DNA from 4 places in the Streptomyces parvus genome. Region 4 is predicted to be linked to each of the others. Evidence: riboswitches for the same ligand, from Rfam matches in the RefSeq annotation. Region 4 holds a riboswitch; each other region holds the start of a gene.

Region 1 (7,455 bases), 4.2 Mb from region 4:
CCCCGGTTGCGGACCGGCCCGGTCCGCGCGCCCGGCGCGGCCCCGGGCCGGTCCGCCGGGCGTGCGCGGACCGGCTCAGGCGTACTCGGTCGGGATCACCGGCTCGCCCCGCGACAGCTGGCTCGCCGACATCGGCAGCCCGGCGCGCGCGGCCACGTGCCGCTCCCGGACCGCGTCCAGCGGCTCGCGGGCGACCACCTCGCCGCCCCGCACCAGCTCCACCAGCAGCTGCCGGCCGGCCAGCTCCTCGGGGACCGGGCCGGTGCCGATCACCTCGGCCTCGGCGACGCCGTGCCCGTCGGTCCGGCGCGCGGCCCACTTGCGACCGCCGACCGACGACTTCGCGCCGAGCGACTTCTTGGCCACCGGCACCAGCGGGGCGTCCGGCTCCGCCGAGCCGGCGCGGGCCACCAGCTTGTAGACCATCGAGCAGGTGGGGTGCCCGCTCCCGGTGACGAGCTGGGTGCCGACCCCGTACGCGTCCACCGGCGCGGCGGCCAGCGACGCGATGGCGTACTCGTCCAGGTCCGAGGTCACCACGATCTTCGTGCCCGTCGCCCCCAGCTCGTCCAGCTGCTGCCGCACCCGGTGCGCGACCAGCAGCAGGTCCCCGGAGTCGATCCGTACGGCGCCGAGCTCGGGTCCGGCGATCTCCACGGCCGCCCGGACCGCCTCGGTCACGTCGTACGTGTCGACCAGCAGCGTCGTGCCCCGGCCGAGCGAGTCCACCTGCGCCTGGAACGCGTCGCGCTCGCTGTCGTGCAGCAGGGTGAAGGCGTGCGCGCTGGTGCCGACCGTCGGGATCGCCCAGCGGAACCCCGCCGCCAGGTCGGAGGTGGCGTCGAAGCCGCCGACGTACGCCGCACGGGCGGAGGCGACCGCGGAGAGCTCGTGGGTGCGGCGGGCGCCCATCTCGATCAGACGGCGGCCCCCGGCGGCCGCCGACATCCGCGAGGCGGCGGCAGCGATGGCGGAGTCGTGGTTGAGGATGGAGAGGATCACCGTCTCCAGCAGCACGCACTCGGCGAAGGACCCCTCGACCCGCAGGATCGGGGAGCCGGGGAAGTAGACCTCGCCCTCCGGGTAGCCCCAGATGTCACCGCTGAAGCGGTAGCCCGCCAGCCATTCGAGGGTCGGCTCGTCCACGATGTCCTGCTGGCGCAGGAAGCCGATCATCTCGTCGTCGAAGTGGAAGTTCTCCACCGCGTCCAGCACCCGCCCGGTGCCCGCGACGACGCCGTAGCGCCGCCCCTCGGGGAGCCGACGGGTGAACGCCTCGAAGACCGAGTGGCGGTCGGCGGTGCCGGCCTTGAGGGCGGCCTGCACCATGGTCAGTTCGTACTGGTCGGTGAAGAGCGCGGTCGACGGAACGCCGACCCGCCGACCGAGGTCCGCTGTGTTCATGGCTGGGATGCTACCCCCTATTCGTCAAAGTGACGAGATGTGGGGTCCGTTTGTGCGCCTGGCCCGCCCGGGTGGCAGCATGGGACAGGTGAGCGTTGCTACCCCGCTAGAGATCGAACGTCCCGATTCGGCCGAGGAGACCTTCGCGGTCCCCGAGCCGGACGTCCCGTGGGTGACGCTCGTCCACAACGACCCGGTCAACCTCATGAGCTACGTGACCTACGTCTTCCAGGCCTACTTCGGCTATTCGAAGGACAAGGCCCACAAGCTCATGCTGGACGTGCACCAGAAGGGCCGCGCCGTCGTCTCCAGCGGCAGCCGCGAGGAGATGGAACGCGACGTCCAGGCCATGCACGGTTACGGGCTGTGGGCCACCCTCACCCAGGACCGCAACTAGAGCCTCCCCCGCCCCGCCACCCGCCCCGTTCGATCCACCATCGGAGAATCCATGGCCGGCCATTTCGAGGCCACCCCAGGCGGCGGCGCGGCCGTCGCGCTCGACGAGGTCGAGATCTCCATCCTGCGCTCCCTCGCCGTCCAGCTGCTGGAGCTGATCGGCCCCGGCGACCAGCCCGCCGACGGCGAGGGCCCGCTCGCCGCCCTCTTCGCCGAGGGCCCCAGCAAGCCGCCCACCGACCCGGCGCTCGCCCGGCTCTTCCCCGACGCCTACGGCGGGCCCGAGGCGTCCGCCGGGGCCGGGAAGCCGGAGGAGGAGCACGAGCTGCGCGAGCGGGCCGCCGAGTTCCGCCGGTTCACCGAGGTGGACCTGCGCTCCGGCAAGCGTGACGACGCCCTCGCCGTCGTCCGCACCCTGGACGCGCTCTCGCCGGCCCCGGAGGGCGGGGCCGTCCTCACCCTCACCGGCGACGAGTGCCTCAGCTGGCTCCGCTCCCTCAACGACCTGCGCCTGACCATCGGCACCCGGCTGGAGGTCTCCGACGAGGACCAGGGCGAGGAGGGCTCGCTCTACCGGCTCCCCGACGCCGATCCGCGCAAGCCCATGGTGATGGCCTACCTCTGGCTCGGCGCCCTCCAGGAATCCCTGGTCGAGACACTGATGCCGTAGGCAGCCTCCGGAAAAGCCGAGCCGCCCACCCCGCCGGGGTGGGCGGCTCTTCGCTCAACGGACGCTCAGATCCGAGTAACGATCCCCCCAAGTCATTCGGGTCATTCGTGCCGGGCAGTGCCTTTCGTTCCCTTTTGCCTGTGGTGTGCACCACAGAATGTCCCACGGTGTCCTGTGACGGCCGTGATAAATCTTCACGACCACCCGGGGACGCCACCCCTGTTTCCCGGGGGCGCTACACACCGGCCGAACGCCGGTCGCACTCCATCCATATCCGGGGGGATCAGGACCTGATCCGCAGCCTTGTACGGCGCGCGGATCGGCGTGGAGAAAGGCGCACCACCATGACATCGGCGCAGGTCGACAAGGGACAGGTCGACAAAGGTCAGCCCGGCGGCAATGCCGGGGACGCCGGAGCCGGCGGTGAGGGATACCAGCGCGGTCTGGGAGCTCGCCAGATTCAGATGATCGCCATCGGCGGAGCCATCGGCACCGGGCTCTTCCTCGGCGCGGGCAAAGCCATCGACCGGGCCGGGCCCAGCCTCATCCTGGCCTACGTCATCGCGGGCCTGGTCATCTTCTTCATCATGCGGGCCCTGGGCGAACTGCTCATGTACCGCCCCGTCTCGGGTTCCTTCTCGGAGTACGCCCGCGAATTCATCAGCCCGTTCTTCGGATTCGTCACCGGCTGGACCTACTGGCTGTTCTGGGTCGTCACCGGAATCACCGAAGTCACCGCCGCCGCCACCTATATGACGTACTGGTGGAACATTCCGCAGTGGCTGTCCGCCCTGGTGTTCACCGTCATTCTCTACGGCGCCAACCTGATCTCCGTGAAGCTCTTCGGTGAGCTGGAGTTCTGGTTCTCCATGGTCAAGGTCACCGCCATCATCGGCATGATCCTGATCTGCGCGGGCGTTCTCACCATCGGCTTCTCCGACGCCGGTGAGACCGCGACCGTCTCCAACCTCTGGAACGACGGCGGATTCTTCCCCAACGGAATCACCGGCACCCTCATGACGCTCCAGATCGTCATGTTCGCCTTCCTCGCCGTGGAACTCGTCGGCGTCACCGCCGGGGAGTCCAAGGACCCCGAGACCGTGCTGCCCAAGGCCATCAACACCGTGCCGTGGCGCATCGCCGTCTTCTACGTCGGCGCGCTGATCATGATCCTCTCGGTCGTGCCGTGGTCCACCTTCAAGCCCGGCGTCTCCCCGTTCGTGAAGGCCTTCGAGGAGATGGGGCTCGGCGTCGGCGCCGCCATCGTCAACTTCGTCGTCCTCACCGCGGCGCTCTCCTCCTGCAACTCCGGCATGTACTCCACCGGCCGCATGCTCCGCGACCTCGCCCTCAACGGCCAGGGGCCCCGCGCCTTCACCAAGCTGACGAAGAACGGCCTGCCGCTGGTGGGGACCACGTTCTCCGCCGCCCTGATGCTCGTCGGCGTCTGGATCAACTACCAGTGGCCGGGCGAGGCGTTCAACTACGTCGTCTCCTTCGCGACCATCTCCGGCATGTGGGCCTGGATCATGATCCTGGTCAGCCAGATCCGCTACCGCCGCAAGGCCGACGCCGGTCTCCTGCCGCAGTCCTCGTTCAAGGCCCCGGGCGCCCCGTTCACCAGCTGGTTCGCGCTCTGCTTCATCGGCATGGTCATCGTGATGATGGCGATCGACAAGGACGCCCGGATCTCGCTCTACTGCGCACCCCTGTGGGCGCTCATCCTCTTCGTCTCCTACCGGGTGCTCCGGTCGCGCGCCACGGAGCCGGAGAAGGCCACGACCGAGACCCGCTGACCCGGAGGGCCGGGGCCCGCCCCGGGAGCCTCACCGACCCCGAGGGCGGGCCCCACGACCACCCTCCTCCCGGACCGCCCCGACCGCCCCAAAGGCCGACGGCGTCCAGCATGCGGCCCTCCGCGTACCACCCACCGGTACGCGGGGGGCCGCCTGCTTATCCTGGCGCCATGCTGACCATCACCCAGACGCTCTACGACCAGATCGTCGCCCACTCCCGCGCCGACCACCCCGACGAGGCGTGCGGAGTGGTCGCGGGCCCGGCCGGGACGGACCGCCCCGAGCGCTTCATCCCGATGCTCAACGCCGCCCGCTCGCCCACGTTCTACGAGTTCGACTCCGCCGACCTCCTCAAGCTCTACCGCGAGATGGACGACCGCGACGAGGAACCCGTGATCGTCTACCACTCGCACACGGCGACCGAGGCCTACCCCTCCCGCACCGACGTCACGTACGCCAACGAGCCCGGCGCCCACTACGTCCTGGTCTCCACCGCCGACACCGACGGCTCGGGCCCCTTCCAGTTCCGCTCGTACCGCATCGTGGACGGCGAGATCACCGAGGAAGACGTCCAGGTCGTCGACGCGTACTGAGCCCCAGGTGCCGCGCGGAGCCGCCGAACCGGTCTGGCACACTGCACCCGAACCCATCAAGGCGGCAGGAACCAGGAAGCCGGTGCGAATCCGGCACGGTCCCGCCACTGTGACCGGGCCCCCTCCCACGCGGACGCGTCCCCGACAGGACGCACCGCACCGGAGGGCGGCCCGGAAGCCAGGAACTGGCCGGCCGCCTTCTCGCATCGACCAGGGGACGCGGAAATCCCCCGGAGAGGCCCCGCCATGACCTGGCGCACCCCCGCGCTCATAGCCGCCGTGCTGCTCCCGCTCGCCCTCACCGCCTGCTCCGCCTCGGAGAACGCCGACGCCGAGCCCGAGGCCGCGGCCACCAGCGAAGGATTCCCGTACACCGTCGAGAACTGCGGTGTCACCACCACGTACAAGGCCCCGCCGAAGCGCGTGGTCACCATGAACCAGCACGTCACCGAGATCATGCTGGAACTGGGCCTGGAGAAGTCCCTCGTCGGAACCGCCTACCTCGACGACCAGGTCCTGCCGAAGTACGCGAAGGACTACGCCTCCGTCCCCGTCCTCGCCAAGGAGTACCCCTCCTACGAGCAGGTCCTCGCCGCGAACCCCGACTTCGTCTACGGCGGCTACGCCAGCGCCTTCACCGCCGGTGACGGCCGCGGCCGCGAGGCGTTCAAGAAGGCCGGCATCGAGACCCGCCTCAACACCGAGAGCTGCACCAAGGACGACCAGCCCATGGACACCCTCTACGAGGAGATCCGCGAGGTCGGCCGCACCTTCGGCGTCAGCGACCGCGCCGAGGCATGGATCGACCAGGCCAAGGCCGACACCTCGGCCACCGCGAAGAAGCTGGCCGGCCTGAAGCCCCTCTCCGTCTTCGTCTACGACAGCGGCGACAAGACCGCCTTCACCGCGGGCGGCGAGGGCATCGGCAACGAGCTGATCGAACGGGCCGGCGGCACCAACGTCTTCGCCGACCTCGACAAGCCCTTCGGCGACGCCTCCTGGGAGAACGTCGTCGACCGCAGGCCCGAAGTCATCGTGATCTACGACTACGGGGCCACCACCGTCGAACAGAAGAAGAAGCGCCTCCTCACCGACCCGGCCCTCGCCGGCGTCCCCGCCGTCAAGAACCAGCGCTTCGCCGTCATGCCGCTCTCCGACGCGGTACTCGGCGTCCGCGTCCCCGCCGCCGTCGACAAGCTCGCGGCCCAGCTCCACCCGGAGGCGGGCAAGGCGGCCACCACCCCGTGACCTGCCGCGCCTCCGCCCCGCGGCGGCCGCTCGGTTACGTCCTGGTGCTCGGCGGCCTCGCCGCGCTCCTGGCCGTGACCGTGCTGGCCGCCCTCGCCCTCGGCTCCGTCCGCATCCCGCCCGGCCAGGTACTCGACATCCTGACCGGGCGGGCGGAGGCGAGCCCGTTCCGCACGATCGTCCTGGACGTGCGGCTGCCCCGGGTCCTGCTCGGCATCCTCGTCGGCGCCGGACTCGCCGTCATCGGCACCGTCCTCCAGGCCCTCGTACGCAACCAGCTCGCCGACCCGTTCCTCCTCGGCGTCTCCTCCGGAGCCTCCACGGGCGCGGTCCTGGTCATCGTCCTCGGTATCGGCGCGTCGCTCGCCACCACCGTCACGATCCCCGCCGCCGCCTTCGCCGGCGCCCTGCTCTCCCTGCTGCTCGTCTACACCCTGGCGCGCGGCGGGGGCGGCATCACGACCAACCGCCTCGTCCTCGCCGGCGTCGCCGTCTCCTACGTCCTCTCCGCCCTGACCAGCCTGATCCTGGTCACCTCCGCCCGCGCCGACCACCTCCAGGAAGTCCTCTACTGGACCCTCGGCGGCCTCGGCGCCGCCCGCTGGGACATGCTCGCGCTCCCCGCGACCACCCTGGTCGCGGGCACGGCGGTCCTCCTCACCCTGGCCCGCCCGCTCGACCTGCTCCTGGTGGGGGAGGAGGGCGCGACCGTCCTCGGCCTCGACACCGCCCGCTTCCGGGCCGCCGTCTTCGTCCTCGCCTCCCTGATGACGGGGGTGCTCGTCGCCTACAGCGGGGCGATCGGCTTCATCGGCCTGATGGTCCCGCACATGGCGCGGATGGCGGTCGGCGCCGCACACCGCGCACTCCTCCCGGTCGTCGCGCTCGGCGGCGCGGTGTTCCTGGTCCTCGCGGACCTGGCCGCCCGGACGCTCGCCGCCCCGCAGGACATCCCGGTCGGGGTGCTCACGGCCCTGACCGGCGGCCCGTTCTTCCTGTGGATGCTGCGGCGCAGGCCCGAAGGAGCACCGGCATGAGGCGCGTACGTCCGAGCCGGGGGAGCGCCGGCACGACGAAGCCACGTCCCGAGGGAGCCCACCCGTGACCACCCTGCGCACCGAAGGCCTCTCGTACGGGACCGGCGAGGGCCGCCACCTCGTCGACGCCGTCGACCTCACCGCCGCCGACGGCGAGACCGTCGGCCTCGTCGGCCCCAACGGAAGCGGCAAGACCACCCTCCTGCGCTGCGTCTACGGCACCCTGCGCCCCACCCACGGCCGGGTCCTCCTCGACGGCGACGACCTCGCCGCCCTTCCCGTGAAGGCCCGCGCCCAGCGCATCGCCACCG
Region 2 (7,455 bases), 1.9 Mb from region 4:
GGGCCGCACCGGGTGAACCGGGTCAACGCGCTGCCCGTGTCCTGTTGCGACACATCACCGTTGCCGGACCGCAATGCGGACAGGGGGTGACGCTGGCCGGACGCGTCCCATAGATTTCCTGCCCATCGCACCGGTGATCAGCGAGGGGACGGAGCACCACATGGCGGAATCGCCCACACCAGCACCACCTGTCTCACCAGCTACGGGGCAGCGCGGACCGACCCCGAAGTCCATAGCCGTCTGGAGCCTGGTGGCCCTGGCCGGCGCCATCGGCTGGGCCACCCTCGCGCTCTCGCGGGGTGAGGAGGTATCCGCCGCCTGGATGCTGGCGGCGGCCCTCGGTTCGTATGCCATCGCGTACCGCTTCTACTCCCGGTTCATCGCCAACCGGGTGCTGAAGACCGACAAGAACCGCGCGACCCCGGCCGAACGGCTGGACAACGGTGTCGACTTCCATCCCACCGACCGACGGGTGCTGTTCGGCCACCACTTCGCCGCCATCGCCGGAGCGGGTCCGCTGGTCGGGCCCGTGCTCGCCGCCCAGATGGGGTATCTGCCCGGCACGATCTGGCTCGTCGTCGGCGTCATCTTCGCCGGCGCCGTCCAGGACATGGTGACGCTCTTCTTCTCGACCCGCCGCAACGGCCGTTCGCTCGGTCAGATGGCGCGCGACGAGATCGGCCCGGTCGGCGGGATCGCCGCCCTGGTCGCGGTCTTCATCATCATGATCATCCTGCTCGCGGTCCTCGCGCTGGTCATCGTGAACGCGCTCGCGCACTCGCCGTGGGGCGTCTTCTCCATCGGCATGACGATCCCGATCGCCCTCTTCATGGGCGTCTATCTGCGTATCCTGCGGCCCGGCAAGGTCAGCGAGGTCTCCCTCATAGGCGTCGCGCTGCTGCTGCTCGCGATCGTCTCGGGCGGCTGGGTCGCCGAGTCGTCCTGGGCGGACTTCTTCACGCTGGAGCCGGGCACGCTGGTCATCTGGATGATCGCGTACGGGTTCCTGGCCTCCGTGCTCCCCGTGTGGCTGCTGCTGGCCCCGCGCGACTACCTCTCCACCTTCATGAAGGTGGGCACGATCGGGCTGCTGGCGGTGGGCGTGGTCGTCGCGCTGCCGACCCTGAAGATGCCCGCGGTCACCGACTTCGCCTCCAGCGGCTCGGGCCCGGTCTTCGCCGGCTCGATGTTCCCGTTCGTCTTCATCACCATCGCCTGCGGCGCGCTCTCCGGCTTCCACTCCCTGGTCTCCTCGGGCACCACGCCGAAGATGGTCCAGAAGGAGACGCAGATCCGGATGATCGGCTACGGCGCCATGCTGGTCGAGTCGTTCGTCGCGATCATGGCGATGATCGCCGCCTGCATCATCGACCCCGGCCTCTACTTCGCCATCAACGCGCCCGTCGGCGTGATCGGCGACAGCGTCCAGTCCGCCTCGCAGGCCGTGGCCGACTTCGGCTTCACCATCACCCCGGACGCCCTGGCCCAGGCCGCGAAGGACGTCGAGGAGGCGAGCCTGCTCTCCCGGACCGGCGGTGCGCCCACGTTCGCGCTGGGTATGGCGGAGATCTTCTCCGCGGTGGTCGGCGGAACCGCCATGAAGGCGTTCTGGTACCACTTCGCCATCATGTTCGAGGCGCTCTTCATCCTCACGACGGTGGACGCGGGCACCCGGGTCGGGCGCTTCATGCTCCAGGACATGCTGGGCAACGCCTACAAGCCGTTCCGCGAGGTCAGCTGGAAGCCGGGCGTCTGGTTCGCCAGTGCCGTCGTGGTCGGCGGCTGGGGCTACTTCCTCTGGGTCGGCGTGCACGACCCGCTGGGCGGCATCAACCAGCTCTTCCCGCTCTTCGGCATCGCCAACCAGCTGCTGGCCGCCGTCGCGCTGGCCGTCTGCACCACCCTGCTCGTCAAGTCCGGCCGCCTGAAGTGGGCGTGGGTCACCGCGGTCCCGCTCGCCTGGGACGTGGCGGTCACGCTCACAGCGAGCTGGCAGAAGATCTTCTCCGACGACGTGAAGGTCGGCTTCTTCGCCCAGCGCGACAAGTACCAGGCGGGCATCGACGCGGGCGAGGTGCTGGCGCCGGCCAAGTCCATGGACGACATGCGGACCGTCGTCACCAACTCCACGGTCGACGGGGTGCTCAGCGCGCTGTTCGCGCTCCTCATCATCGTGGTGCTCGTGGACGCCGGCCGGGTCTGCTACAAGGCCATCCGCGACCCGGAGAGCGTCAAGCTCCACGAGACGCCGTACGTCGGGTCCAGGCTCGTCGCGCCGGCCTCGCTCTTCGCCACCAAGGAGGAGAAGGCCGAACTGGCCGCCGCCGGCGTCGGACCCGAGGGCGGCATCCGCAAGGAGCCGGCGGAGACGGGGAGCCGGACATGACGCTCGCGGACGTACGACGGGTGGCCGGACGGATCCGCTGGTACGTCCGTGAGCTGACCGGTGAGTCCGCGTACGACCGCTATGTGGCGCACGCCAGGACGCACGATCCGGACGCGCCGGTGATGACCCGTCGCGCCTTCGAACGCAGCCGCACGGACGCCCGCGAGGCGGATCCCCGCGAGGGCTTCCGCTGCTGCTGAGCCCGTCGGCCGAACCGGGGCCGCCGCATCCCGTCCAGGGGCGCGGCGGCCCCCTTCCGTGGACCCGCCCCGGGCGTGGCCGTGCGGGACGCCGAGCCCCTCACCGTACGAAAGGATGTGCCCATGACACCGCGCTCCCGGTCGCCCCGGCTCCGGCCCCTCCTTCTGACCACGGCGCTGGCCCTGGCCCTGGCGGCGACAGGCTGCGGCACCGAGCCGGCGCCCGGCTCGCAGACGGCGGCGGACAGGAGTTCCTCGGCCGGTGCGGCGCCCGGCCGGGCGGAGCTGGAGGCGCGGGCGCGGGCCGTGCAGACCGTCGCGGAGCATGTGTGGGTGACCGAGGCCGCGGGTTACGCCCTGGCCCGCCAGTCGGTCGGGGTGCTCGGCGAGGACGGGTTCGGCAGCGTCTACACCGACCCGGACGGCGGGCAGATCCGGCTGTCGGTGGAACGCCTCCCGCACGCCGGCGCCGACTGCACGGAGGGGCCCGCGTCGGGCAGCGGCCGGGAGCCCCTGGTGACCTGCGAGCGGGACGGCGAACAGTGGTACCGGGCCACGGAGTCGGGCCACGCGTACGCCCGGGAACAGGGCGACCTGGTCGTGACGTTGAGCGGAACACGCCAGGACGTGGACCGGGCGACGCTGCGGGCGGCAGCCCTGGCCGCCCACCGCGCCGACGACCACGAGCTGGACCAGGTACTGCCGCCGCCCGGCGAGGCCGCCGGTCAGCAGCCGGTCGAGCGGGGGGACCTGCCGCCGGTGGGCGACGGCGCCCCGAACAACGATGTGGGAGCGAGTGGCTGACATGGGAACCGACGCGGGAGCGAGCGGCTGATGGATCTGACGATCAGGGCGGCGGAGCCCGGCGAGTACGCCGTCCTCGGCGAGATCATCGCCGAGGCGTATCTCGGCGAGAGTCTGCTGGACGGCCCGCAGGACCCGTATCTGCTCAAGCTGCGGGCGGTCGGACAGCGCGCGGCCGAGGCCGAGGTCCTCGTCGCGCTCGACGCGGACGGGGCGGTGCTCGGCGGTGTGACGTATGCCGCACCGGGCACCCCGTGGCGCGACATCGCCGGTCCGGACGAGGCCGAATTCCGGATGCTGGCCGTGGCCCGCGAGGGGCGCGGACGGGGGGTGGGAGAGGCCCTCGTGCGGGCGTGCGTCGAGCGCGCACGGGCCACCGACGGCGTGCGGGCTCTGGTGCTGTCGACACAGCCGGCCATGCTCGCAGCCCAGAGGATCTACCGTCGGCTCGGCTTCGTACGGACCCCCGAACGGGACTGGGAACCGGTGCCGGGACTAGGGCTCATGACCTTCCGGCTGGAGCTGGAGGCTCCCTCCTGAGGGGCGCGCCGAATCGTCGCGACACAACATGTGGGGGCCGCTTCATCCGGCGGCCCCCACATGTATGCTCGACTTCGCTGTCGCCGCAGGGGAATCCGGTGCGAATCCGGAACTGTCCCGCAACGGTGTGATCAGTGCGCTTTTGCGCACCTTCAAGTCCGAAGACCTGCCGACAGCGCGTCCGGCTCGACCGAACCGGACGCCAGACGTCCGGGCCTCGCGGACAGGCCGGTGGACGCCGTCAGCAGTGCTGCCCCGCCCCGGGTTTCGCGCTGCCCGGCTCCCCCTCCTTCCGCCGGCCCCAGCCGAGCGAGGGAAAGCCCAGTGACCATCGCGCCCGCCGATCCGGTTTCAGCCACCGAATCCGCCGTGTCCGCAGCGTCCACCACGGCCGGGAAAGCCTCCGACGACGGACCCGGGACCGCCCTGCTGCGGACCCTGACCGACCTCACCGTCGATCTTCCCGACACCGACCCCGGCCGGGTCGCCGCCGCAGCCCTGCGCGGGCGCAACGCCCGCTCCGACGAGGCCGAGCTGCGCTCGCTGGCCACCGAGGCCGCCGCGGGGCTGATCTCCGAGGACCCGGCGTACTCCCGGCTGGCCGCCCGGCTGCTGACCCGCACGATCGCGGACGAGGCGGCGGGCCAGGGCGCCACGCACTTCTCCGCCTCGGTCGCCGTGGGCCACCGCGAGGGCCTGATCGCCGACCGCACCGCCGCCTTCGTCGAGCTGCACGCGAAGGCGCTGGACGAGCTGGTGGAGCGGACGCTGGCCGAGGGCGCGGACGACCGCTTCGGCTACTTCGGTCTCCGTACGCTGCACAGCCGCTACCTGCTGCGCCACCCGATCACCCGCCAGGTCATCGAGACCCCGCAGCACTTCATGCTGCGGGTGGCCGCGGGCCTCGCCGAGGACGAGTCGGCTCGGGCGCTGGACGAGGTCGCCGCGCTCTACGGGCTGATGAGCAAGCTGGACTACCTCCCCTCCTCACCCACCCTCTTCAACTCCGGTACGCGGCACCCGCAGATGTCCTCCTGCTATCTGCTGGACTCGCCGAAGGACGAGCTGGACTCGATCTACGACCGCTACCACCAGGTGGCGCGGCTCTCGAAGCACGCGGGCGGCATCGGCCTGTCGTACTCCCGCATCCGCGCCCGGGGTTCGCTGATCCGGGGCACCAACGGGCACTCCAACGGCATCGTGCCGTTCCTCAAGACGCTGGACGCCTCCGTGGCTGCGGTGAACCAGGGCGGCCGGCGCAAGGGCGCCGCGGCGGTCTACCTGGAGACCTGGCACGCGGACATCGAGGAGTTCCTGGAGCTCCGCGACAACACCGGTGAGGACCAGCGGCGTACGCACAACCTGAACCTGGCCCACTGGATCCCGGACGAGTTCATGCGCCGGGTCGACGCGGACACCGAGTGGTCGCTGTTCTCCCCGGCGGACGTGCCCGAGCTGGTCGACCTGTGGGGCGACGCGTTCGACGCCGCCTACCGCGCCGCCGAGGCCGAGGGCCTGGCCCGCAAGACGATGCCGGCGCGCGAGCTGTACGGCCGGATGATGCGGACCCTCGCGCAGACCGGCCAGGGCTGGATGACGTTCAAGGACGCCTCCAACCGGACCGCCAACCAGACCGCCGAGCCGGGCCGGGTCGTGCACTCGTCGAACCTGTGCACGGAGATCCTGGAGGTCACCGACGACGGCGAGACGGCCGTCTGCAACCTGGGCTCGGTCAACCTGGGCGCGTTCGTCGCGAACGGCTCGATCGACTGGGAGCGCCTGGACTCCACCGTCCGTACGGCGGTGACCTTCCTGGACCGGGTCGTCGACATCAACTTCTACCCGACCGAGCAGGCCGGGCGCTCCAACTCCCGCTGGCGGCCGGTGGGGCTGGGCGCGATGGGCCTCCAGGACGTCTTCTTCCAGCTGCGCCTGCCCTTCGACTCCCCCGAGGCCCGCGCGCTCTCCACGAAGATCTCCGAGCGGATCATGCTGGCCGCGTACGAGGCGTCCTGCGACCTCGCCGAGCGCTCGGGCCCGCTGCCGGCGTGGTCGCAGACGCGTGCCGCGCGCGGAGCGCTGCACCCCGACCACTACGCCACCGAGCTGAACTGGCCGGAGCGCTGGGACGCCCTGCGCGCCCGGATCGCGAAGACCGGCATGCGCAACTCCCTGCTGCTCGCCATCGCGCCGACCGCGACGATCGCCTCGATCGCGGGCGTGTACGAGTGCATCGAGCCGCAGGTCTCCAACCTGTTCAAGCGCGAGACGCTCAGCGGTGAGTTCCTCCAGGTCAACGCCTACCTGGTGGACGAGCTGAAGAAGCTCGGCGTGTGGGACGCCCGCACCCGTGAGGCGCTGCGCGAGGCCAGTGGCTCCGTGCAGGGCTTCGCCTGGATCCCCGAGGACGTGCGGGCGCTGTACCGCACGGCGTGGGAGATCCCGCAGCGCGGGCTGATCGACATGGCGGCGGCCCGTACGCCGTTCCTGGACCAGAGCCAGTCGCTCAACCTGTTCCTGGAGACGCCGACGATCGGCAAGCTCTCCTCGATGTACGCGTACGCCTGGAAGCAGGGGCTGAAGACGACGTACTACCTGCGTTCGCGCCCGGCGACCAGGATCGCCCGTGCCGCGTCCGGCCAGGCGTCCGCCGCCCCCATTCCCGTACAGCAGGCGCAGGCGCCCGACGCGGACGCCATCGCCTGCTCCCTGGAAAACCCCGAGTCCTGCGAGGCCTGCCAGTAATGAGCTCCACCCGAGACAAGAACCTGCTCGACCCGGGATTCGAGCTGACCCTGCGTCCCATGCGCTACCCGGACTTCTACGAGCGCTACCGGGACGCGATCAAGAACACCTGGACCGTGGAGGAGGTCGACCTCCACTCGGACGTCGCCGACCTCGCGAAGCTGTCGCCGGGTGAGCAGCACATGATCGGCCGGCTGGTGGCGTTCTTCGCGACCGGTGACTCGATCGTCTCCAACAACCTCGTGCTGACGCTGTACAAGCACATCAACTCCCCCGAGGCGCGGCTGTACCTGTCGCGGCAGCTCTTCGAGGAGGCCGTGCACGTCCAGTTCTATCTGACGCTGCTGGACACCTACCTGCCCGATCCGGACGACCGGGCGGCGGCGTTCGACGCGGTCGAGGAGATCCCGTCGATCCGCGAGAAGGCGCAGTTCTGCTTCAAGTGGATGGACTCGGTCGAGAAGATCGAGCGGCTGGAGACGAAGGCCGACCGCCGTCGCTTCCTGCTGAACCTGATCTGCTTCGCGGCCTGCATCGAGGGGCTGTTCTTCTACGGCGCGTTCGCCTACGTGTACTGGTTCCGCTCGCGCGGCCTGCTGCACGGTCTCGCCACGGGCACCAACTGGGTGTTCCGTGACGAGACGATGCACATGAACTTCGCGTTCGAGGTCGTGGACACCGTCCGCAAGGAGGAGCCGGACCTCTTCGACGACGAGCTCCAGCAGCAGGTCACCGACATGTTGAAGGAGGCCGTCGACGCGGAGCTGCAGTTCGGCCGCG
Region 3 (7,455 bases), 760 kb from region 4:
CGCAGCGGGCCGCCTGCCGCCCGTTCCCGGGCGAGGAGCAGGGCGACCAGGTTGGATTCGGTGCCGCCACTGGTGATGAGCGCATCGGGGGCGGGTGCCGTCGGGTGGACGAGCCGGGCCAGGGCGGCCGTGGTCAGGTCCTCGATCACCCCGGCGGCGGGCGCCTGGTCCCAGGAGTCCATGGAGGGGTTGAGGGCCGCCCCCGCCAGCTCTGCCGCGACGGCCACGGCGAGCGGCGGGCAGTGCAGATGGGCGACGCAGGCGGGGTCGGCCGGGTCCGCCGCCCCTTCCGCGACCGCGCGCACGACGTCCCCTAGCGCGGCCTCGGGGCCGACGCCCTCCTCCGGCAGGACCGGGGAGCAGAGGGCGCGGGTGCTCCGCGCCACGGCGTCGGGCCCTCCTGCGGGCAGCGGCCCGCCCCGGGTCCGGGCGGCGTCCCCCAAGACGTTTAGGACGAGGGTGCTGAGGGCCCGCAGGTGCTCCGGCCCGTGCGCACCGCCCGCGACGAGCCCTCCCCGTACGCCTTGAGCGCCGGGACTCGACGGCGTGCCGGCGCTCGCGCCCAGCCCCCCGCGTTCCACGGGGGGTTCACCGGGGGTCGGGAGCGGAGCAGGCGGCATGGCGAGGACCTTCGGTCGTGGTACGGACAGGTCTACCGGAGCGGGGGCCGCGCGGGGCGACTTCGGGAGCGGGACGATCCCCTCACCGGGGCTCGCCGGTTAGGCTAACCTAACTTATGGGGTGAACGACGCGCGATCCGCTGCCCGGGGCAGGCTACTTCGCGTACCAGAGGCCCGAGTTGTCGGATTCCGACTCCGCCGCCCGGCGCAGTGCGGACGGGTCGTCGTAGCGCAGGCCGTGCCACCGCCCCGCTGTCCGCCCGACGATGCCTTCCGCCGCCTCGTCCAGGCGTCGGTCGTCCACCTCATGGCATGTCACTTCCCGCACGTACCCCGCCCTTTCGTGATCTTCGGTCCGGAAGCGGCACGCTATCAGCGGGCTCGGACACGCACCGGTGCGGACGGGTTCGGCCCGGTGCGGGAGCGGCGGCGGCCGCTCCCGCACCGGGCCCGGTTCACGCCGCTCAGGATGGCAGCTCCGCACGGACCTTCCGCGCGGCGGCGACCAGGTTCTCCAGGGAGGCCCGGGTCTCGGGCCAGCCACGGGTCTTCAGGCCGCAGTCGGGGTTCACCCACAGCCGTTTCGCCGGGATGGCCTCAAGCCCCTTGCGCAGCAGGGCCGCTGCCTCCTCGGTGCTGGGGATGCGAGGGGAGTGGATGTCGTAGACGCCGGGTCCGGCCTCGCGCGGGTAGCCGTGGGCGGCCAGTTCGCGGGCGACCTGCATGTGGGAGCGGGCGGCTTCCAGGCTGACGACGTCGGCGTCGAGGTCGTCGATGGCCTGCACGATGTCGCCGAACTCGGCGTAGCACATGTGGGTGTGGATCTGGGTCTCCGGCCGCACACCGGCGGTGGCCAGCCGGAAGGACTCCGTCGCCCACTCCAGGTAAGCGGCGTGGTCGGCGGCGCGCAGCGGGAGCGTCTCGCGCAGCGCCGGCTCGTCGACCTGGATCACCGACGTGCCGTTCGCCTCCAGGTCGTCGACCTCGTCCCGCAGGGCGAGGGCCACCTGGCGGGCGGTCTCGCCGAGCGGCTGGTCGTCGCGGACGAAGGACCAGGCGAGCATGGTGACCGGCCCGGTGAGCATGCCCTTGACCGGGCGTTCGGTGAGCGACTGCGCATACGCGGTCCAGCGCACCGTCATCGGCCCGGGGCGCGAGATGTCCCCGGCGAGGACCGGCGGGCGGACGTACCGGGTGCCGTAGGACTGGACCCACCCGTGCTGGGTGGCGAGGCAGCCGGTGAGCTGTTCGGCGAAGTACTGCACCATGTCGTTGCGTTCGGGCTCGCCGTGCACGAGGACGTCGAGCCCGGCCTTCTCCTGGAAGGCGAGCACCTCGCGGATCTCGTCCTTGATGCGCTCCTCGTACCCGGCCCGGTCGATCCGTCCCGCCCTCAGGTCCGCCCGTGCGGTGCGCAGTTCGGTGGTCTGCGGGAAGGAGCCGATGGTGGTGGTCGGCAGCAGCGGCAGCCCGAGGTGGGCGCGCTGCGCTGCGGTCCGCTCGGCGTACGGCTGGGATCGGCGGCCGTCCGCGTCGGTGATGGCCGCCGTACGGGCGCGTACGGCCGGGTCGCGGGTGATCGCGGCATCGGTGCGGGAGGCCAGATCGGCCCGGTTGGCGGCGAGTTCGGCCGCGATGGCGTCCGTGCCGGAGGCCAGACCGCGGGCCAGGACGACGATCTCCTCGGTCTTCTGCCGGGCGAAGGAGAGCCAGCGGGCGATCTGCGGGTCGATGTCGCGCTCGGCCTCCGCGTCCAGCGGGACGTGCAGCAGGGAGCAGGAGGCGGAGACCTCGACGTGGTCGGCGAGGCCGAGCAGGGTGCCGAGGGTGGCGAGGGACTTCTCGTAGTCGTTGATCCAGATGTTGCGGCCGTTGACGACGCCTGCGACCAGCCGCTTGCCGGGCAGCCCGCCGGCGGCCACGAGGTCGTCCAGGTTGCCCGCGCCGGTCCCGGTGAAGTCGAGCGCGAGCCCGTCGACGGGGGCCTTGGCCAGGACCGCCAGCGCCTCGCCGAGCCGCCCGAAGTAGGAGGCGACCAGCAGCTTGGGCCGGTCGGTGACTCCGCCGAGCTCGCGGTAGGCGCGGGCGGCGGCGTTCAGCTCGGCGGGGGTGCGGTCCTGGACGAGGGCGGGCTCGTCCAGCTGCACCCACTCGGCGCCCGCCGCACGCAGGTCGGCGAGGACTTCGGCGTACACGGGCAGGAGCCGGTCCAGCAGGGTGAGCGGCTCGAAGCCGGCGGCCACACCGGGGGCCGCCTTGGCGAGCAGGAGGTAGGTGACGGGGCCGACGAGGACCGGACGCGGGGTGTGGCCGAGCGCGAGGGCCTCCTTGAACTCGGCGACCTGCTTGGCGGAGTCGGCGGCGAACACCGTGTCCGGCCCCAACTCGGGTACGAGGTAGTGGTAGTTGGTGTCGAACCACTTCGTCATCTCCAGCGGCGCGACGTCCTGCGTGCCGCGGGCCATGGCGAAGTAGCCGTCGAGGGCGTCGGCGCGGACCGCGTCGCGGTGCCGCTCGGGGACGGCGCCGGCCATGACGCTGGTGTCCAGGACATGGTCGTAGTACGAGAAGTCACCGGTCGGGACTTCGTGGACGCCGGCCTCGGCGAGCTGCTGCCAGGCTGCGCGGCGCAGTTCCGCGGCGGTCTGCCGGAGGGCGTCGGCGCTGACGCGGCCCTTCCAGTAGCCCTCGACGGCCTTCTTCAGTTCACGGTTCCGACCCTGGCGGGGGTAGCCGTACACGGTGGCCCGTGCTGCCGCGGCTGGGGGCTTCGCTGTCACGTGACTCTCCTTCGCGAGCGTGTCTGCGGTGCAGATCCCGGGACGGGACGCGGTCGCGAAGGGATGACGCATCGGGCGGACACCGGGCCACGTCCAACCGTGCCCGTCCACCTGATGGTTCCGCCGACCCGCCCACGAGGTCACCGAGATCTCCGCACGCGAACGGTCGCGTGCGGGCAACGGGCAGGTCTTCGGACTCGCGGGCCCGTCTGCCGGGGCAGACACCTAATGGCCGTCGCTTCCCAGACCCGGCCGGGCCCAGTGCGTATGACGGCGGTCGTTCCCACTCACCGCTGCGGGGCAGTCCCGGATTCCCACCGGGTTCCCTCTTACGACACCCCGCCTGGCGGACAGGGCGAACCAGCTGCACCGGCCAGCCTAGGCGGACGGCCACCGGGCGCACACCGCTGTTCACACTGCGGACGGTGACGTGAGACACGGACGGCCCTTTCCGGCCGTCTCCGGCCCGCATCGCCCGGGGCGGTCCGGTGCACCGGTGTACGCCTCGTACCCGCGGCACCCGTCCCGCGAGCGGCGCGCCGACGCTCATCCAGTTCCCCGACCGTTCGACTGCTGGCCATTCGCTCCCTGACCGTCGGTCAGGTCGCTCGTCTCGACTGTGCGGAGGCAGTGACCCGGATGTAACCGAATGGCGTAGGAGAATGCGGAACCACGGAGCGTCACAAGCCGTTCTTCTTCCCACTACCCGGGCCTGCCGATCCCCGGCAGGCCCGATCGAGGAACGGAAAACGTCATATGAAGAAGACAGTCGGGTGGGCCCAGGACGGCGACGACTGGACGATCACCGTGAACGGCACGCAGTACCGCGCGGTCGAGCGGCCGACGGACGGCCGGGTGGACAATTACCTGGTGCGAGGTGACGACCTGAGCGCCGAGTGCCCGAGCCTCGGTCATGGACTGGGCGTCATCCGGGAACACGAGTCCCGGCGCTGACCCCGGCCGGTCAGCCGAGCGGGCCGCCCACCGAACCGTCCGCGCCTTCCGCCGGGCGGCCCGCCGCCCCCTCGTCGCCCGCCGCCTTCTCGCCGCGCGGCCCCTGCCGCAGCAGATAGGTGTCCATGATCCAGCCGTGCCGTTCGCGGGCCTCCGCGCGCAGGCGGCTGATCTCGTCGGCCACCTCGTCGAGCGGGCCGGAGACCAGGATCTCGTCGGGGGTGCCGATGTACGCGCCCCAGTGGATCCACAGGCCCCGGCCCGTCAGACAGCTGAACGTCTCATGGCCGTCGAGCATCACGACGATGTCGCCGTCGTCCTCGGGGAAGCCCTGGGCCAACCGTCTGCCGGGGGTGATGCGAAGGGGGCGGCCGACCTGGTTCAGGGTGACGCGGTGCCGGGCGGCGAGGGCGGAGACGCTGCTGATGCCGGGGATCACCTCATGGCCGAATTCCACCGTGCCGCGCCCCCGGATGTCGTCGAGGATCGCGAGCGTGCTGTCGTACAGGGCCGGGTCGCCCCACACCAGGAAGGCTCCGCACTGCCCCGGTGCGAGCTCCTCGATGATCAGGCGTTCGCAGATGTCGGCGCGGCGGTGGCGCCAGTCGTGCACGGCGGAGGTGTAGCGCGCGGCATCGTCCTGGGTGCGGTCGCGCCACGGGTCGCCGGCCTCCACCACGCGGTAGGGGCCCGTGAGGTGCTCGTCGAGGAGGTCGCGCCGCAGCCGGGTCAGGGACTCCTTCTCCTTGCCCTTGCCGAGCACGAAGAAGACGTCGGCCCGGCGCATGGCCTTCACCGCGGCGAGGGTCAGATGGTCGGGGTCGCCGGCGCCCATACCGATGACCAGGATGTGCCGGGGTGCATCGCTGGTGCCTGCCATGTCTGCCATGTCGGCCGATCATGCCAGGGGCGAGGCGGGGCGGACTCACCAGGCGGCCCGGACCGGCCCGTCCACGACCCCGCCCCGCCCCGGCGCGTCGCCCCCACCGCGCCCCCGCCCCGCACCGGGGATGATCCACACCGTGATGTGCGTTGTATCCGGTTGTGTCCGGCTCCATGCGGCGAGCCGGGCCCTCTGAGAGAGCTGGAGGCGGCGCTGTGCACGGTGAGTACAAGGTTCCCGGCGGCAAGCTGGTCGTGGTGGACCTGGAGGTGGCGGGCGGGGCGCTGCGGGACGTCCGGGTCGCCGGGGACTTCTTCCTCGAACCGGACGAGGCGATCCTCGCGATCGACGCGGCTCTGGAGGGAGCCCCCGCCACCACCGACACCGCCGGGCTCACGGCCCGGATCGAGGCGGCGCTGCCCGACTCCACGGTGATGCTGGGACTGAGCGCGGAGGGCGTCGCCATCGCCGTACGCCGGGCGCTGGCGCAGGCCACGGAGTGGAGCGACTACGACTGGCAGCTGATCCACGACGCGCCTCAGTCGCCCGCGCTGCACATGGCGCTGGACGAGGTGATCACCGCCGAGGTGGCGGCGGGGCTGCGGCCGCCGACCCTGCGGGTCTGGGAGTGGGACTCCCCCGCCGTGATCATCGGCAGCTTCCAGTCGCTGCGCAACGAGGTGGACCCGGCGGGGGTGGAGCGCCACGGCGTGGACGTCGTACGCCGGATCTCGGGCGGCGGCGCGATGTTCGCCGAGCCCAGCTCCACCATCACGTACTCGCTCGCGGTGCCGCAGGCGCTGGTGTCGGGGCTGTCCTTCGCCGACAGTTACGCCTACCTGGACGACTGGGTGCTGGAAGCCCTCGCGGACATGGGCATCAAGGCCTGGTACCAGCCGCTCAACGACATCGCCACCGACGTCGGCAAGATCGCGGGGGCCGCGCAGAAGCGGGTGGTCGGGCCGGACGGCGGGCCGGGGGCCGTGCTGCACCACGTGACGATGGCGTACGACATCGACGCCGACAAGATGCTGGAGGTGCTCCGCATCGGCAAGGAGAAGATGTCGGACAAGGGCACCCGGTCGGCGAAGAAGCGCGTGGACCCGCTGCGGCGCCAGACCGGACTGCCGCGCCAGGTGGTGATCGAGCGGATGATCGACTCGTTCCGCAGGCGGCACGGCCTCACCACCGGAAGCGTGACCGACGCCGAGCTGGCCCGCGCCGAGGAGCTCGTACGGACCAAGTTCGCCACGCCGGGGTGGACGGCCCGGGTGCCGTAGGGCTCCCGGTGCGGATGGTCGCCGCCGCATACTGGGTCGTATGGACAAGGCGGCGTCCGGCTCCGGAGTACGGCAACGGCTCGGCAGGAGCCTGTTCGCCCGGGTGGCGGGGCCTTCCGGGCCGGAGAACCGGGCCCGGATCCACCACACCCCCGGCCCCCGCTGGTTCGGCCCGGACAGGCCGGTGCGCCGGGTGCACGGGGACGCGTCCATGTTCATCGGCGGGCTGCGCGCCCTGCTCCTCCAGTCGCTGCACCCCCTCGCCATGGCCGCCGTAGCGGGCCACTCGGGTTTCCGGGGCGATCCCTGGGGGCGGCTCCAGCGGACCAGCACGTTCCTGGCGGTGACCACGTTCGGCACGGCCGAGCACGCCCAGGAGGCGGTGGACCGCGTACGGTCCGTGCACGACCGGGTGCGCGGGACCGCTCCCTCCGGGGAGCCCTACCACGCAGCTGATCCGCACCTCCTGTGCTGGGTGCACATCGCCGAGGTGGACAGCTTCCTCCGCGCCCATCAGCGGTACGGGGCAAGGCCGTTGGACGGCGCGGGGTGCGACGGGTACATCCATGACATGGCGACGGTGGCCCACGCCCTCGGCGTCCCCGACCCGCCGCACGACCGGGCGGAGCTGGCGGAGCGCATCGCCGCCTACCGCCCGGAGCTGCGCGCCACCCAGGAGGCCCTGGACGCGGCCCGCTTCATTCTTCTGCACCCGCCGCTGCCCTGGCCGGCCCGTCCCCCGTACGCCGTGCTCGCCGCGAACGCCGTGGCCGCGCTCCCGGCCTGGGCCCGGGAGCCGTTGCGGCTGCCCCGGGTGCCGGGGGTCGAGGAGGTCTGCGTGCGGCCCGCCGGGAAGGCCCTGACCAGGACCATCCGGTGGGCGATGACCCCGCCTGCGGAAAGCTGAGGACCGTCCGGGTGCCGATGGCCGCCGCGGG
Region 4 (7,455 bases):
ACACGGCGCGGGGCACGAGGACCACCCGGCCGTCGTACGTGTCGCAGCGCTCGGGCCGGTGCGCGCCGGGTTCGACGAGCGTGAGGGACCGGCCCCGCCGTCCGGAGTACACCGTGTCCCCGTACGCGTTGCGCACGGCGCCGACGACGACCGCGTCGGAACCGGCCGCTTCCGAGGTCCGCAACAGCGTCGCGAGGGCGCCCCGGAACAGCTCCACGCCGTCGTCGAGCCACAGCTGATGCGTCCACGCGTGGCTCGGCCCGCCCGGGGCGCCGCCGAGCGGGCCTCCGCCCCCGCCGCCGCTGCGGCTGTTCCGGCTCGCGATGCGCAGCGCCTGGTTGCGGGGGATGTCCGCGCCCACCGACATGACCTCCACCGCCGGATGGCGCAGCCGCACCGCCTCCGGCGTACCGTCGGTGCTGCCGGTGTCCACGAGATGCACACCCAGCGTCGTCCAGGCGGGGAGCCCGCGCTGCTCCTCCAGGGCGCGCAGCGCGGACAGCGTCCGCGCGCGGCGGTCGTGACTCGTCATCAGCACGGCCAGGTGGACGGGGTGCACGGCGGGCTCCTCAGCTCCTGAGTCTCATCATTCATGCATAAAAGCTGATATTCCGCATAGGCTGGGTGGGTGAGCGCCGAACCGATAGCGAACCCGCTCGGGCCCGTGGGGGGCACCACGCCCCCGCGCCGGTCCGGCCGCCTCGTGCCGGTGCTCGCCTTCCTCCTGGCCGTCCTGTGCGTAAGTACGGTCGCGCTCACCGCGACCGTCCGCTCCACGGTCGCCTCACCCGGCTTCTACCAGGCGGTGCTGGACGAGGAGTCGGCCTACGACCGCCTCTACGGCGAGGTGCTCGTGGACCCGGAGATCTCGCCCGTCACCCGTGATCTGCTCGCCCATCTGCCCGTGCCCGAGGCGCTGGTGACGTCGAACATCAAGGTCGTGCTGCCGCCCGCCACGGTCCGGGCCCTCACCGACCAGCAGATCGATGCGGTGACCGGCTATCTGCGCGGCGAGAGCGACGAGCTCCGGCTGACCGTCGACCTGGCCCCGGTGCTGGAGAACCTCGCCGATCTCGCCCGCGTCTACTTCGGCGACCTGGTGGCCAGTGTCCAGGGCCGCGACCGGCCGGACTTCGAACGGTTCACCGCCGACCTGGCCTCGGGCCTCGACGACCTCAAGGAGGGCCGGGCCCCCGAACTGCCCAGACTGCCGCTCACCGAGGACCAGGCCGACCGCGCGGCCGACGCCCTCCTCACGGCCGTACCGGAGCGGCAGCGGACGGCGCTGCGCCCCGAGATCGAAGTGGCGCTGGGCGAGGGGGACGTGTCGACCGCGCTCGCCGTCACCGCGGCCGCCGCGCTCTCCGGCGGCTCCCGCACCGCGGCCGCGGACCTCCGTACCACCCTCCAGGACGGTACGTGGGATCTCACCGGCACCCTGACCGCCGCCGGGGCGGACCTCACCGCCCTCGAAGAGGCGCGCGAGACCATCAGGCTCCTGACCGTGCTCCAGGTCCTCGCCCTCACCCTCGCGCTGTCCGCTCTCGTGACCCTATGGTTCACCGGCCCCACCACCTCGGCCCGCAGGCTGATGCGGCTCGGCCAGGCGCTCGCCTGCGCGGGCGTCCTGACCGGCGCGGTCGTGCTCCTGGCCCGGCTGATCACCGGCGGGCGCCTGTTCGCCACACCGCCCTCGTGGGCCCCGAGCGTCACCTCGCTCGTCGACGACCTCCAGCACAACGCCGTGAACCAGGCGGCGACCACCGGTCTCGGTGCCGCGCTCGCGGCCCTCGTCGGCGGCGTACTCCTCACGGGCGCGGGCTGGGTGCTGCTGGTGCGCCCCGACCGGATGCCGACCCCGACCCCGACGGCCGTGCGGACGGCGGCGGCGGGCGTGGCCTGTGCCGCACTGGTCGGCGTCCTGGTCGTGCCACCCGTGTTCGGCCCGTCCGCACCCCGCCAGTGCCTGGGCAGCAGCCGGCTGTGCGACCTGCGCTACGACGAAGCCGCCTACCTCACCTCGCACAACGCCATGTCCACCACCGCCGACCGGTTCATCGGCCCGCTGCAGGACCCCGACATCACCACCCAGCTCAACACGGGGGTCCGGGCCCTCCAGCTCGACACGTACCGCTGGGAGAGCCCCCAGGACATCGCCGCACGGCTCGACTCACCCGAGTTCACCCCCGAGCAGCGGCGCCTGATCACCGGCGCCATCGACAAGGCCAATCCGCCGCGCGAGGGCCTGTGGCTCTGCCACGGAGTCTGCCGCGCCGGGGCTATCGAACTGGTCCCGGCCCTGGAGGACATCGGCGCCTGGCTGCGCGCCCACCCCAGCGAGATCGTGACCCTCATCGTCCAGGACGACATCAGCCCCGAGGACACCGAGAAGGCGTTCGACGCGGCCGGCCTGGACGACCTCCTGCACACGCCCGACGGGGACCCGGACGCCCCGTGGCCCACTCTGGGGGAGATGATCGACAGCGGCCGCAGGCTGGTGGTGTTCGCAGAGAAGGCCGACGGCCCGGCCCCCTGGTACCGCAACTTCTACCGGTACGGAATGGAGACCCCGTTCGCCTTCCGTAGCCCTTCCGAGATGACCTGCGCCCCCTACCGGGGCGGCACGGGAAAGCAGCTCTTCCTGCTCAACCACTTCATCACCAACGCCGGCGGCAGCCGCCTGGACGCCGGTCGTGTCAATGCCCGCGACTGGGTCCTGGAGCGGATCCGGGCCTGCGAGGCGGAGCGCGGCAGCCCGGTCACCTTCATCGCCGTCGACTACACGACGATCGGCGACGCGCTCGGAGCGGTGAACGAGCTGAACTCCCGCCGCACCCAGGGCGACTGACGGCACGATGCCCGCCCGACGGCACGTCCGGCAGCCGACGCGGCCGTGCCCCGAACCCCGGGAGAGCCGGAGGGGAGCGTGAGAGGCTACTTCCCCAGGGGCTCCCCACCGTGCGGACGGAGCCGGACGACCGCCGACAGATCGGGAACCCAGCGCCCATGAGACCTCCGAGCGACCCGGCACCGCAGGGTGCACCCGCCGCCGCACCGACCCCCGGCGACGGATCCCCACAGCGGGGCCGGGGCCGTCTGCTGGCCGTGAGCGACCTGCACGCCGCGGTGAGCGACAACCGGCCGATCGTCGAGTCCCTGCATCCGGCGTCCGACGCGGACTGGCTGATCGTCGCGGGTGATGTGGCGGAGCGGCCCGAGGACATCAGGTGGGCGCTCGGGCTCCTCGCGGAACGCTTCGCCCACGTGATCTGGACCCCCGGCAACCACGAGCTGTGGACCGTCTCCAAGGACCCGGTCCAACTGCGCGGCCAGGCCCGCTACGACCACCTCGTCGAGCTGTGCCGGGAGCTCGGAGTGACGACCCCGGAGGACCCCTTCCCGCTCTGGCCGGGTCCCGACGGGCCGGTGGCGATCGCGCCGCTCTTCCTCCTGTACGACTACACCTTCCGCGCCCCGGGAACGCACACGAAGGAGGAGTCGCTCGCCGTCGCGCACCAGAGCGGCATCGTCTGCAACGACGAGTACCTCCTGCACCCCGACCCCTATCCGACCCGGGAGGACTGGTGCCGTGCCCGGGTCGCCGAGACGGGCCGCCGGCTCGCGGAGCACGACCCGCAGATACCCCTCGTCCTCGCCGGACACTGGCCGCTCGTCCGCGAACCCACGTCGGTGATGTGGTACCCGGAGTTCGCCCAGTGGTGCGGCACCGAACTGACCGCCGACTGGCACCGCCGCTTCAACGTCGCCGCCGTCGTCTACGGCCACCTCCACATCCCCCGTACGACCTGGTACGACGGCGTGCGCTTCGAGGAGGTCTCCATCGGCTACCCCAGGGAGTGGCGCGAGCGGGGCCACCCGCGCGGCCTGCTGCGGCAGATCCTCCCGTACGGGGGTGAGCCCGCCCCACCGGAACAGACCGGGGCAGGACCCTCCGCACAGCCGCGCACCCCCGGAGGCCCCTCGTGATCGAGCTGCTGCTGCCCGCCGACGTCTCCTCGGCCGCCACCCGCGCGGAGACCGTCCCGGACGGAGCCCTCTTCCCGGAGGAGGAGGCGCTGATCGCCAAGAGCGTGGCCAAACGCAGGAACGATTTCGCGACGGCCCGTGCCTGCGCCCGGCGCGCCATGGCCGGACTCGGCCTGCCACCCGTGGCCGTACTCCGCGGCCACCGTGGGAGACCTCTGTGGCCCGAAGGAATCGTCGGCACGCTCACCCACTGCGCCGGCTACCGGGCGGCCGCGCTGGCCCGTGCGACGGACGTGCTGTCGCTGGGCATCGACGCCGAGCCGCACGCCCCACTCCCCACCGGCGTAAGGGAGTTGGTGACCCTGCCCGCCGAGCGCGAGCGGATCGGTCCGCCCGCGCCGGAGGTCCCGGGCGAAATCCACTGGGACCGCATCCTGTTCAGCGCCAAGGAGAGCGTATTCAAGACCTGGTACCCGGTCACCGGTGTCGAACTCGACTTCGTCCAGGCGGATCTGACGTTCCATCGCACCAACGGTCCGGGAAGCGGCCATGGGTCCCGGGGTCCCACCGCCGCCGAGGGCACTTTCGCCGCCCGGCTGCTGCTCACCGATCCGGCCCTGCCGACGACGCTGCACGGGCGGTGGCGGGTCGAGGACGACATCGTCACCACGGCGGTGCTGGTCCGGCCCGACTGGCGGATGAACAAAGGAATGTGACGGCCGGTCGGCCGTGAGAAGCGGTGGGCTGTGGTGCCCGTCCGGCCGGTGAGCGCCGGGCCGTGGGGGTCAGCCGGCCGGGGGAGCGGTGAGCGGGCGTCCGAGCCCCACGTTCCACCGGCCGGAGCGCCCGCTGAGTTCGGTCAGCGTCAGCGGGGCGACGTCCAGCCGCCAGAACGCCTCCGTGGGCAGACGCAGGCCGTGGACGACCGCCGCCCGGACGACGGCGGTCTCGGCCACCGCCAGGAAGCTCGCGCCCGGCGCGTCCGGTCCGCCGAGGGAGTCCAGCCACGCGCCGGTCCTGGTCACCAGGGCGCCCAGCGACTCGCCGCCGTGCGGAGCCGCCGACGGGTCGCCGAGCCAGGCCGCCACCGCCGCGGGTTCGGCGGCGGCCACCTCGTCGAGGCGGCGGCCGGCCCAGTCCGCCAGGTCCCAGCCGCCCAGGGCCGGTTCGGCCCGCGCCGTCAGTCCGAGGGCCTCGGCGGTTTCGCGGCACCGGCCGGAGGGGCCGCTGAGGACGAGCCCGGTCTCCGGCACCGTACCGGCGGCGGCCCGCGCACTCTCCCGGCCGGACCGGTCCAGGGGGGAGTCGCCGTCGAAGCGCGCCTCCCGCAGCGCCGCGTTCATCGCCGGTGAGACCAACACCACCCGTACTGTCATGTCCCTGCTTCCCATTCCGTACCCGGGGCCCCACAGCCTTGTCGCCCCAAGGCGTCCGCCCTCCGTGACGCCGCACATTCGACCATGGCGGCGCCTGCGCACAGGCGGTAGGGTCGCGTCGACCATGACGAGGGTGGGACGGAAGTCCGGTGAGAATCCGGCACGGTCGCGCCACTGTGAACCCGCCTCCGGGCGGGAAGTCAGACCCGGCACCTTCGTCTGAGCGCCACGACAGGGACGCGTGTTCCCACAGGAGGTTCTGCCATGGCACACTCCGCCGTTTCCGCGACGGAGACATCCGAGATCACTCCGATCTCGGCGAAGGCCCTTGCCCCGTGGGCGGTCTTCTTCGGCATTCTCATGCTCGTCCTGCTGTACTTCGTCGGCGCCGAACAGGGCGCCACCGCACTCATCTCGGGCGAAGGCGTCCACGAGTGGGTTCACGACGGCCGCCATCTGCTGGGCTTCCCCTGCCACTGAGACACCTGAGGAACCAGGGCCCCGCCCGGGACATCACCCCCCGGGGGAGTCAGCGGACGCGGCCGGCAGCGGCAAGCAAGAGAAATCAGGAAACCATCGTGAACCCCATATCTGTCAGAGCCCTGCTCGTGCGCGGCATGCTCGCGGGTCTGATCGCGGGCGCGCTCGCGCTCGTCGTCGCCTACTTCCTCGGCGAGTCCCAGGTGGACGCGGCCATCGCCCTCGAAGAGGCCCACAGTCATGACCACGGCGGCGGCGAGGAGTTGGTCAGCCGCACCATGCAGGCCACCGGCGGACTCGCCACCGGCGTCCTGGTATTCGGCGTCGCGGTGGGCGGGATCGCCGCCCTCGTGTTCTGCTACGCCCTGGGCCGCATCGGCGACTTCGGCCCCCGGGCCACGGCGGCGCTGATCGCGGGCGCCGCCCTGCTCACGGTCTACGTCGTACCGTTCCTCAAGTACCCGGCGAACCCGCCCGCCGTCGGCAACCCGGACACGATCGGCGAGCGCACCACACTGTTCTTCCTGATGGTCGCTCTCAGCGTGCTGCTGGCCGTCGCCGCCGTCATCATCGGCAAGCGGCTCGCACCCCGCCTGGGCAACTGGAACGCGAGCATCGCGGCCGTCGCCGGTTTCGTCCTGCTGATCGGTCTCGCCCACGCCTTCCTCCCCTCCTTCGACGAGGTGGGCAAGGACTTCCCGGCGACCCTGCTGTGGGAGTTCCGGCTCGCGACGCTGGCGGTCCAGGCGACGCTGTGGAGCACCTTCGGCATCGTCTTCGGCTATCTCACCGAGCGGCTTCTCAATCCCGCCGTCCGTGCGGCGGTGCCGCGTACCGCGAGTGCGGTGAACTGAGCCGTACGGACGCGCGCACACTGACCTGGACGACAGAACCCGCCGGGAGAGTCCGGCGGGTTCTGTCGTGTGCGGGCGGGTCCGGAGGGGGGTAGCGACGCTTTTGAGCGTCGCTACGATCGCGGGGGTAGCGTTGCTATCGATCTGGTGTTAGCGTTGATAACATCGGGTTTCACGGAACCGCCGCGACCCCAGTCGCCAGGAGCATTGCCATGACCGAACAGTCCGCAGCCGCATCGGCATCCGCGCCTCGCCGGGTGGCCGTGGTCACCGGAGGGTCGCGGGGCATCGGCCGCGAGAGCGCCGAACGGCTCGCCGCCGACGGCTTCGCGGTCGTCGTGAACTACGCGGGCAACCGGACCGAGGCCGAAGCCGCCGTCGCCGCGATCACCGCCGCGGGCGGCGAGGCCGTCGCCCAGCAGGCGGACGTGGCCGACGAGGTGGCGGTCGCCGCTCTCTTCGATGCTGCCGAGGAAGCGTTCGGCGGGATCGACGTGGTGGTGCACGCGGCGGGGGTCATGGCGCTCGCCCCGCTGGCCGAGCTCGAACTCGACACGCTCGACCGGATGCACCGCACCAACATCCGGGGCACGTTCGTCGTCGACCAGCAGGCGGCGCGGCGGGTGCGCGCGGGCGGCGCGATCATCAACTTCTCCAGTTCGGTGCTGTCGCTGGCCCTCCCCGGCTACACCGCGTACGCCGCGACCAAGGGTGCCGTCGAGGCCATGACCCTGATCCTCGCCCGGGAGCTGCGCGGC

The links. Region 4 has a riboswitch for cobalamin ahead of RNL97_RS30770 (CbtB domain-containing protein). Riboswitches for the same ligand answer to the same signal wherever they lie in the genome.
Region 1: linked by a shared signal. The riboswitch ahead of RNL97_RS11820 (ABC transporter substrate-binding protein) and the one ahead of RNL97_RS30770 (CbtB domain-containing protein) in region 4 are both predicted to bind cobalamin.
Region 2: linked by a shared signal. The riboswitch ahead of RNL97_RS22515 (ribonucleoside-diphosphate reductase subunit alpha) and the one ahead of RNL97_RS30770 (CbtB domain-containing protein) in region 4 are both predicted to bind cobalamin.
Region 3: linked by a shared signal. The riboswitch ahead of metE (5-methyltetrahydropteroyltriglutamate--homocysteine S-methyltransferase) and the one ahead of RNL97_RS30770 (CbtB domain-containing protein) in region 4 are both predicted to bind cobalamin.

What each region holds. Positions count from the first base shown of each region.
Region 1 is NZ_CP135079.1:2,421,608-2,429,062, reverse strand. It holds gene RNL97_RS11845 (nicotinate phosphoribosyltransferase) at 76-1,404, opposite strand; gene clpS (ATP-dependent Clp protease adapter ClpS) at 1,484-1,801, shown strand; gene RNL97_RS11835 (DUF2017 domain-containing protein) at 1,853-2,470, shown strand; gene RNL97_RS11830 (amino acid permease) at 2,815-4,266, shown strand; gene RNL97_RS11825 (M67 family metallopeptidase) at 4,437-4,859, shown strand; cobalamin riboswitch at 4,877-5,067, shown strand; gene RNL97_RS11820 (ABC transporter substrate-binding protein) at 5,106-6,107, shown strand; gene RNL97_RS11815 (FecCD family ABC transporter permease) at 6,104-7,144, shown strand; gene RNL97_RS11810 (ABC transporter ATP-binding protein) at 7,209-7,455, shown strand, end outside.
Region 2 is NZ_CP135079.1:4,736,188-4,743,642, reverse strand. It holds gene RNL97_RS22535 (carbon starvation CstA family protein) at 161-2,386, shown strand; gene RNL97_RS22530 (YbdD/YjiX family protein) at 2,383-2,586, shown strand; gene RNL97_RS22525 (hypothetical protein) at 2,710-3,390, shown strand; gene RNL97_RS22520 (GNAT family N-acetyltransferase) at 3,421-3,930, shown strand; cobalamin riboswitch at 3,995-4,118, shown strand; gene RNL97_RS22515 (ribonucleoside-diphosphate reductase subunit alpha) at 4,255-6,675, shown strand; gene RNL97_RS22510 (ribonucleotide-diphosphate reductase subunit beta) at 6,675-7,455, shown strand, end outside.
Region 3 is NZ_CP135079.1:5,874,852-5,882,306, reverse strand. It holds gene RNL97_RS27470 (pyridoxal phosphate-dependent decarboxylase family protein) at 1-620, opposite strand, end outside; gene RNL97_RS27465 (hypothetical protein) at 775-924, opposite strand; gene metE (5-methyltetrahydropteroyltriglutamate--homocysteine S-methyltransferase) at 1,085-3,400, opposite strand; cobalamin riboswitch at 3,578-3,767, opposite strand; gene RNL97_RS27455 (hypothetical protein) at 4,157-4,354, shown strand; gene cobF (precorrin-6A synthase (deacetylating)) at 4,365-5,234, opposite strand; gene RNL97_RS27445 (lipoate--protein ligase family protein) at 5,453-6,517, shown strand; gene RNL97_RS27440 (oxygenase MpaB family protein) at 6,558-7,424, shown strand.
Region 4 is NZ_CP135079.1:6,636,890-6,644,344, forward strand. It holds gene RNL97_RS30745 (glycosyltransferase family 2 protein) at 1-559, opposite strand, end outside; gene RNL97_RS30750 (hypothetical protein) at 629-2,848, shown strand; gene RNL97_RS30755 (metallophosphoesterase family protein) at 3,007-3,987, shown strand; gene RNL97_RS30760 (4'-phosphopantetheinyl transferase family protein) at 3,984-4,703, shown strand; gene RNL97_RS30765 (histidine phosphatase family protein) at 4,773-5,363, opposite strand; adenosylcobalamin (AdoCbl) riboswitch at 5,490-5,583, shown strand; gene RNL97_RS30770 (CbtB domain-containing protein) at 5,628-5,843, shown strand; gene RNL97_RS30775 (CbtA family protein) at 5,942-6,697, shown strand; gene RNL97_RS30780 (SDR family oxidoreductase) at 6,910-7,455, shown strand, end outside.